Regions from separate parts of the Paenibacillus sp. MT124 genome, predicted to be linked through region 1. Evidence: riboswitches for the same ligand, from Rfam matches in the RefSeq annotation. Region 1 holds a riboswitch; the other holds the start of a gene.
The links. Region 1 has a riboswitch for glycine ahead of gcvT (glycine cleavage system aminomethyltransferase GcvT). Riboswitches for the same ligand answer to the same signal wherever they lie in the genome.

Region 1 (4,586 bases):
TTCGGATTATACTTCATCGTACAAGATCCGAGTGGATAGAATCCGTTATCTACCCCGAAGTTCCGGCGGGAAAGGGCAGTATAGTGACGAATGACATCTACTTCAAATACCTCAGGCAGTGCAGCTGCTTCCGAACGAAGCATTTCCCGGGGAATCAAGCTAGCAGGATCTTGACGCGGAACATCGCATTCAGGCAGGGAGTAAGCGACACGACCCGGGCTGCTCAGTTCAAAGATCAGTGATTGCTCTGGAGCAGGCGATGCTGCTTGTGTCATTTGTTGCGTGCTGGTTTCGGCTTGGGAAGGAGCTGCCGTTTCCGGCTGTCCTTGGATGGTTGTCATTTCCTGAGTCACAGCGATCCCTCCAATACACGTGCGAATTCGTCAATCTCTTCCTTACTGCGCCGTTCCGTAACAGCGACCAGCATATGCCCCGCAAGCTCCGGGTAATCCCGTCCAAGTTCATATCCTCCGATGAAACCGGCATCCAGCAGCTTCAACTGAAGGGCATCGACGTCTGTCCCTTCAGGCAGCTGAATGACAAACTCATTGAATGTGGGGGCTTTAAAGGTCAGGCTGACTCCAGGAATTGCTGTCAGTGCTTGAAGAGCATAATGACTCTTTTGCAAATTCAGGTCAGCCACATCAATCATGCCCTGTCTTCCCATAGTAGACATATACACCGAAGCGCTTAGGGCAAGCAATGCCTGATTGGAGCAAATATTGGATGTCGCCTTTTCGCGGCGGATATGCTGTTCACGTGCTTGGAGCGTCAGTACAAAACCGCGTTTGCTGTTGCGATCCGTTGTCTGGCCAACGATTCGGCCCGGAATCCGGCGCATATGAGCCTGGGATACAGCGAAATATCCACATGTCGGACCACCGAGCGAAGCGGAGATGCCAAGGGGCTGTGCATCACCGACAACGATGTCAGCACCCAGCTTGCCTGGAGCTTCGAGCATACCAAGCGCCAGCGGGTTTGCGCTGACCACGAGCAGACCCTTGTGCGCATGCGCAAGGTCTGCAGCCTGTTTTACATTTTCCACGGCACCGAAGAAGTTCGGACTCTGGATCATGACAGCTGCGGTATCATCCGATACGGCGGCTTGAAGGGCATCCCAATCGGTCACCCCGTTCTGATAACCAATCTCGACAATCTCCAAATTCAGACCATGGGCGTAAGCCTTCAACACTTGACGGGCTTCAGGATGAACGGTACGGGAAACGATTAGCTGTTTGCGGCGAGTTGCCGCTGCGGCCAGATTCCCTGCTTCTGCAAATGCGGTCGCGCCATCATACATGCTCGCATTGGCTACAGCCATGCCAGTCAGTTCACAGATATACGATTGGAATTCGAAGATCGCCTGGAGCTCGCCCTGACTGATTTCGGGCTGATATGGCGTATAGGCGGTATAGAACTCGGAACGGGAAATGACGTGATTAATCACGGAAGGGATATGATGATCATATATGCCTGCGCCCAGGAAACTGGCATGTGTCTCAAAATTGGCATTGGCGCCAGCCTGCTTCGACATGTGGCGTGTCAGTGCGTATTCATCCAGTTTGGAGGAGACAGGCAGCTTGCCTTGATAACGAATCTCCTGCGGGATGTCCTGGAACAGATCTTCAATCGTGTCCACACCGATGGTTGCGAGCATGGCGCTCTGATCCTGTTCAGTCATGGGAATATAGCGGTGCTTGCTCATGCTTGATCAGCTCCTTGGGTAGGTGTCTTTGACGTACGTGTCCGTTTATGAAAAGGGGTCTTCACAACTTCGGCTTTCAGCTTTTTGCCACGAATCTCAATCTCGAGCGGGGTGCCGAGTGCAGCATATTGGCTGTTAATTAGGGCGAGCCCCAGATTGCGCTTCAGCGTAGGGGACTGTGTACCGGTTGTTACTTCCCCGATCTGCACGCCTTCCGCGTAGATGGGATAGTGGGGACGTGGAATCCCGCGTTCCAGTACTTCAATGCCGACCAGTTTGCGGGCAGGTCCATCATTTTTTTGCTGCAATAGTGCTTCGTGCCCGATAAAAGGTCCGGCATTCAGCTTCACAAACATGCCAACGCCTGCTTCCAGCGGTGAAATGGTCGGCGATAATTCCTGTCCATAGAGGGGCAGCTTCGCTTCGAATCGAAGTGTATCCCGTGCACCAAGTCCAGCCGGAACCAGACCGTAATCAGCGCCCGCCTCCATCAATCCGTTCCAGACCGCAGCGGCCTGATCTGCCTGTACGTATAGTTCGAAGCCGTCTTCTCCGGTATAACCGGTGCGGGACAGCAGCAGTTTTACACCACAGACCTCAGCATGCTGTACAAAACGAAAAGGCTCGATTATGGATACGTCAGTATCTGTAACTTTTCCGATGATGTCTGCAGCAAGCGGGCCCTGTAGAGCCAGTAGAGCTGTTTCTGCGGAGTCGTTCGTCATGCTCACCCCAGGAACCATGTGCTCTTGCAGCCAGGCCCAGTCCTTGTCAATATTAGAGGCATTCACGACGAGCATATAATGCTGATCTTCCAGCTTGTATACGAGCAGATCGTCCACTACGCCACCGTCCGGGTAACACATTAACGTGTATTGTGCCTGGCCAGGAACCAGTGCGGTCACGTCGTTGGTCGTCAGTTTCTGCAAAAATGCTTCGGCCTGTTCACCCTGCACCGTGAATTCACCCATGTGGGATACATCGAACAGCCCAGCCCGTTCGCGCACCGCTTCATGTTCCTTCTGAATCCCGCTGAATTGCACCGGAAGCTCCCAGCCTCCAAAATCGATGCACCGTACACCTTCATATTGCTGATAAAGTGGATAGAGTGGAGTTCTAAGCAAATCGGACATCAAATCACCTCGTTATGGCCGCTACCGGGCCGAGTGTATAACATGAATGATTCTTTTCTTGGATAAGTATGGTTAAGGCTGCTGATGACAGCGCCGGCTCGATCCTGACTTTCGTTTTTTTGGGAAAAAGGAAAAGGACAGGCCAAAGAACCGGCATGCCAGAAGCACGCTGTATTCTTAGGCTCTGTCCTTGGTACCTGAGAGTTACCCCGCCAATAGGTTGCAGCAGGTTTCCCCTTGGGTGATCATAACGCCCATTCCGAGCGAATAGATGCTCTCCAGAGTTGCGTCCCGTAAAAGTCCTTTTGCCTGAGAGATTCACCTCCCGCTTGTCGGGTGGTTTACTCCTTCGGCGTTACCGCATGCATCCCAGAGTTGGGCGTCACGGGTAATCTCTCCCTTTACATTCATCCGCGGGTGATGCACACAACGATTAACATTTACTCTCTCATTAAAACGTGAATCCACTATCGATGTCAAGAACGATATCACAGAAATCGATAAAAAACCGAATAATATTTATAAATCCCAATTTATTGTTCGTGTATATAAAAAGAGTGCGCTTACTATTCTAATATTACCCATTATATGTAGAGTGAGGGTGTTTGCGTTACAGGCGTAATCATCAAAAATCAAATAATTTGTGAGGTATCTTGACATTTCAATCAAAAATATCTTACGCTATGTTCTGGGAAAAAGGGTTGGCCGAAGGACGCATGCACTCATTAATGAAAAGCGAGGCGGATATCGATGAGCGAATTGAAAAGTGATTTCCTGTACAGTGAAGAGCACGAGTGGGTGCAAACCGTAGGGGAGGATACTGTACGGATCGGCATTACCGAGTTCGCGCAGCATCAGCTGGGTGACATTGTGTTTGTGGAATTGCCTGACCTTGAATCGGATGTAAAAGCGGAAGACAGCATTGGTACGATTGAATCCGTGAAGACGGTTTCGGATTTGTTTTCTCCGGTAAGTGGTTCGATTATTGCTGTGAATGAAGCACTGCAGGATGCACCTGAACTCGTCAACAGTTCGCCTTACGAAGAAGGCTGGATGATTGAGATTCGTGTTGAAGGTGATTTGACAGCAGCGTTGTCTAAACTGATGAATGCTGATGCATATCGTAAGCACATCGAGGAGTAGAATGTATTTGCACTAAATAACCTTTATTAATCCATGATTTTTTCATACATTGGACGGTCGTGCACGTCTTCAGAGCCTGTGTGAGCCTTGGTGCTCATGCAGGCTTTTTCGTGTCCTCCAGGAGTGGCTTGTTGCCATTTGAGGCACTTAAACAGGATGGAATAAGGCTGAATCGCACAAGCTATATTATTGGAATCAACAGCGTAAATGATATAAGTCACACACGAAAAAAACCAAGTATATCAATGGTTAGAGCCCTCTCATCATCATAAAAACGATTACATAAACACAATGTTGTCATCAATGATCATGACGAAAGTACGCTTTCATTTCGTTGAACCGGAGACCAATCTGGCTTAGGATAACAGCAGGGGAGAAATGATACCCTTTTCATAAATGATAACTACTTGATCCGAGGAGGATAATACAATGAGTAACTTGGACCAAACGTCCAATTCCAAAGGCGGTCTCCGGGTAGGCGTTCAGCGTTTTGGCCGATTCCTGAGCGGCATGGTTATGCCGAATATGGGTGCATTTATTGCATGGGGATTAATTACGGCCATGTTTATCAAAACAGGCTGGTTCCCTAACGAAACGATTGCAAC
Region 2 (4,586 bases), 2.0 Mb from region 1:
CCGCAATTCGTCATGCAGCCACCCGCTAACAGACCCCCGGATCGAGCCCGCTGGTTATTCCTGCGCTGGAAATTGCTTGGTGCAGCCCTGCTGGGAACAGCGGGGACGGTGTTTCTGGGTCCGATGGGTGCATTTCTATTTCTCCTTATTCCCTTATGTGCCGTTTGGGGATACGAGTGCTTCAAGGATGAAGGGCTGAGCATTCAGGGCAAGCTGCTAACCCTTCGCCACCGGACCATCTCCCGCAGAACAGCGCTGATGCGCCGGCCTCATGTGGTCACAGTGGATACGGTTGCTACCCGAAGACAGCGAAGCAAGTCCTTGTTATCCGTTCGGGCGAGGCTGATGGTGAATCGGGGCGGCTTCAAAGCCATATTCCTGGAATATGGCCAGGCTAATGCCGTAAAGGAATGGTTTCGGCAGGCTTCGGATCTGACCCAAAAATGATATAGAAAAGCAACTTGGATTAAACCGACTTGAGACTGCCCGATTAACGGCAGTCTTTTTGGTACGGGAAGCCTTGCGAAACATGAAGATCGACGCCGGGCATAGTCCATTTTTTTACTGCGAAAAAGGATCAAATAGGAGATAATACAATTATTGGGTTTTAATTCAGTACTTCTTAAAATTCATGAATGAATCTGGGAGGGATCTGATGAATGAGCAATGATCGAGATCAGGAGAACGGGAAGGGCACCCAGTCAGGGGGATGGAAACATGCCGGTTTGCTCCTGGGCGGAGTAGGCATATCCAACCTGGGGGATTTTATCTACATTGTGGCCATTAATTTGATGGTGCTTAACATGACACAGTCCCCGGCGGCAGTTGCAGGCTTGTGGATTATCTCGCCGATTGCCTCGGTATGCACCAAATTCTGGTCAGGCAGTCTGATTGACCGCTACGACCAGCGGCAGCTGATGATTGGGGCGGATGTGGTGAGAGCTGTGCTCGTGGCATTGCTTCCGCTGATGCCCAGTCTATGGATGATGTACGGCATCATGTTTCTTGTCAGCATGTCCTCATCCATATTCGTGCCTTCTTCGCAGGTGTACATCACCCGGCTGGTTCCTGCTGAGCGGCGCAAGCGATTCAATTCCCTGCAGGCCATGATCAGTTCTGGTGCTTTTATTACAGGCCCAGCCATAGCCGGAGTCATGTTGATCTATCTGTCACCTGCAGCGGCGATCTATGCCAATGCAGCTTCCTTTGTGGTGTCGGCGCTCATCCTGATGTTACTGCCAAGGCTGGGCACTGGAGAGCAGAGCAGCGGTAGGGCAAGGCTAACCCCTCGTCTGATTGCCCAGGATTGGCGAGCCGTAATGCTATTCAGTCGACAAGCAGGATATGTGGTGGGCATCTATGCCTTGTTCCAGATTATTCTTGTTATTGGCATGTCGCTGGATGCACAGGAAGTGGTTTTTATCCGTCAAGTCATGAACCTGTCCGAGTCACAGTATGGTGCGTTGATGAGTGTTACTGGAGCTGGATACATGGCGGGTTCTCTGCTGGTGTGGTTGTTCGCCAAACACTTGTCCATCCGTCACATGATGGGCGGAGGCGTGCTCTTGGTTGCGCTTGGTTATTTCCTGTTCGCTCGTTCGTTTTCGTTCGAGCTTGCCGCATTCGCCTTTATTCTGCTTGGGTTGTGTTCGGCGCCGGCAAACACGGGACTGGTCACCTTTTATCAGAATAATATACCGGTAGACTTGATGGGGCGAATGAGCAGCGTACTTGGACTCATGCTGAGTGCATTGCAGGTCATTTCGATTTTGGTCATGGGTGTAGTTGCCGAAGTGGTCTCTCTTCGAACGGTATATACGGTCGTTTCGGCAGTTCTGATGCTGGGTGCCCTTCTGTTATGGCTTACGAGCTGGCTTCCTTCAAGACAGTCATATTATAAGGATCACAGCTCTTCCTCAAAATCACTACATAGCTAGTCTATATCCTATTGGAAACTGAACGATTCCGTGGAAAGCTGCATATAATATTAGAGGAATTTTGCCAAGATGATAATGATGCGTTACTTTTGTTGACATTACGTGTGTTGCATATTAATCTGTTATATGAATGATCAATCTCACAAGGACAACGTTTGATATGTGTTCAAGCGAATATATACGATACAGCGGATGAAAACGAGCGGGAGAGACCTGGGCAGGCCACTGGTTTCAGTAGGCTGCCAGGCACCGAAGGAGCAAGCCGCTGCGCACCCGGCGCAGGTGGTTAATCTCTCAGGTAAATGTACCATCGTTGGACGCAGCTCTGGAGAGTGCGCGAATGCGCCACCCAAGGGGTATATGATGAGAAGGGTACCCCATGGGGCGGCCTCTGATCATGAAACTCTCAGGTAACGAGGACAGAGAGAGGGCCTAAGGCCTTCTACTGTCCTTTTTTGATGTCATCATTCAGTAATGAAGGAACATTATGGTGCATGTCTGGATGGATATGACGATATGGAGGGGTACAGGATGCGATTTAAAGATGTTTTTTCAATTATCGGTCCGTCGATGACGGGCCCTTCAAGTTCACATACAGCCGGGGCAGCGAGACTGGGGAGAATTGCAAGGCAGTGGCTGGGGTGTACCCCTGAACGTGCCAGGCTGACACTGTACGGCTCATTTGCCGATACGTATCAAGGTCACGGTACGGATCTGGCATTGATTGGTGGTTTGCTTGGCTATGTCACGGATGATCCGCGGATACCGGACGCCGAGGCGTATGCCGAACAAGCGGGCATGGAGGTGGAGTTCTATACAAGTGGACTGCCTGCTCCGCATCCGAATACGGTCAAAATTGAGTTGTGGCACGGTGAGCGTCAATGTTCTCTCGTTGGTGCTTCGATTGGCGGCGGCAGTGTGTCGGTGCATGCGCTTAATGATTTTCGGGTACAGATCAGCGGGGAATTCCCCACACTCGTTCTGCGTCATGCGGACAAGGCAGGGGTGCTTGCTTCCGTGACGTCTACGATCAGCTCCTCAGGGGTTAACATCGGTTATATGCAGGTGGACCGGAAAGCCCGGGATGGCGAAGCGCTAACAGCGATGGAAATGGACGGAGCACCAAGTGCCGAGATGTTGGAACGCTTGCGTTCATTGGAGCATGTGCTGGATATTCGCGTTATTGATTTGAAGAGAGGGGTTGATCCGGATGCGCTTTAAGCACTTGCATGAACTGAATACGATCTGTACGGCTGAATCCAAAACCATTGCCCGGCTAATGATCGAGGAGCAGGTTCAGGAGACCAATACGCCGGAAGCGGACGTTGTGCGGCAGATGTCGGAATATTATCAGGTGATGAAAGAGGCTGTACGGAAAGGACTGACGGAGGACACCACCTCGCGCAGTGGCTTGACTGGCGGAGACGGCAAAAAGATGGCCGAGTATATTCGCCAGGGCGAAACCTGCTCGGGGGACGCTTCCGCACTGGCAATGGCCTATGCGCTGTGTGTATCTGAAGTCAACGCATCTATGGGCCGGATTGTGGCTACGCCGACAGCGGGTTCTTGCGGGATAATCCCCGGTGTATTCATCAGCTCCCAGGAGCGATTCGGATGGAGTGATGAGCATCTGGTGAACGGCTTATTCTGTGCAGGTGCAATTGGATATGTCATCGCCAATAACTCGTTTATTTCAGGTGCAGAGGGTGGCTGTCAGGCAGAAGTCGGTTCGGCGATCGGCATGGCAGCCGGTGCAATGGTGGAGCTGCGTGGGGGGACGCCGGAGCAGGTCGTTCATGCCGTAGGTCTCGCGTTAAAAAATACACTGGGCCTCATCTGCGATCCGGTTGCAGGGCTTGTTGAAATTCCATGCATCGTCCGCAACGGACTCGGTGCGGTAACGGCACTGGCTGCAGCCGATATGGCGCTGGCCGGGGTAAGAAGTGCCATTCCATCGGACGAAGTCATTGACGTCATGCTGGAAGTGGGAAGTACGATGCCGAGCAGGCACCGCGAGACGGCGCAGGGCGGATTGGCCCAGACGCCAACGGGCCGAAAAATGATGGAGAAGCTGGCGAAACCCAAAGCGAAGCGTGCGGAACCTGAAGCTGAGTCCGAACCACAGAACACGAAGGATAATGAGACAGAGCAGGCATAGAACGAGGCTGATAGGATAGGATTTATTATACGGGAGACAAACGGAGAAAAGCGTCCGCTGGCCTTTACAGGTCATGCAGGACGCCTTTTTTTGTTTGAAGAGAAAGAGCCTCAGCCTAACTCCGGGCTTTACAGGAGAAAGCTCCTGTAATCTATAACGATAAGAAATAAATATTTACCGTTTATCCCTGAACGATATCCGTACTTAACACGGCATAACCGTATGCTGGCAGTTCAACAGCGAGAATATCGCCGTCCCTGGCCGTGCGGTGGTTACCGTCCAACAATTCGGTCCATTCGTCCGTACCCGCCTCGAATTCAATGATCGCCGTTTCCTCCGAACGATTGAACAGAACGAGAATGCGTTCATCTTCACTTTGCCGTTCAAGAATCAGCTGGCTGCCTTCAGGACGGGCTTGCAGGAATCGGACGTGACCTTCTGCACGCAGAGCGGGATGGGCATGGCGAAGGGCGATAAGCTGCTGATAAAAG

Region 2: linked by a shared signal. The riboswitch ahead of sdaAB (L-serine ammonia-lyase, iron-sulfur-dependent subunit beta) and the one ahead of gcvT (glycine cleavage system aminomethyltransferase GcvT) in region 1 are both predicted to bind glycine.

What each region holds. Positions count from the first base shown of each region.
Region 1 is NZ_CM179500.1:4,998,206-5,002,791, reverse strand. Features, by position in the region: gene gcvPB (aminomethyl-transferring glycine dehydrogenase subunit GcvPB) at 1-275, opposite strand, end outside; gene gcvPA (aminomethyl-transferring glycine dehydrogenase subunit GcvPA) at 350-1,705, opposite strand; gene gcvT (glycine cleavage system aminomethyltransferase GcvT) at 1,702-2,838, opposite strand; glycine riboswitch at 3,021-3,122, opposite strand; glycine riboswitch at 3,126-3,249, opposite strand; gene gcvH (glycine cleavage system protein GcvH) at 3,589-3,981, shown strand; gene AC3RCI_RS22580 (PTS mannitol transporter subunit IIBC) at 4,411-4,586, shown strand, end outside.
Region 2 is NZ_CM179500.1:475,203-479,788, forward strand. Features, by position in the region: gene AC3RCI_RS02345 (PH domain-containing protein) at 1-447, shown strand, start outside; gene AC3RCI_RS02350 (MFS transporter) at 660-1,937, shown strand; glycine riboswitch at 2,131-2,256, shown strand; glycine riboswitch at 2,261-2,362, shown strand; gene sdaAB (L-serine ammonia-lyase, iron-sulfur-dependent subunit beta) at 2,469-3,158, shown strand; gene sdaAA (L-serine ammonia-lyase, iron-sulfur-dependent, subunit alpha) at 3,148-4,095, shown strand; gene AC3RCI_RS02365 (alpha-glycosidase) at 4,277-4,586, opposite strand, start outside.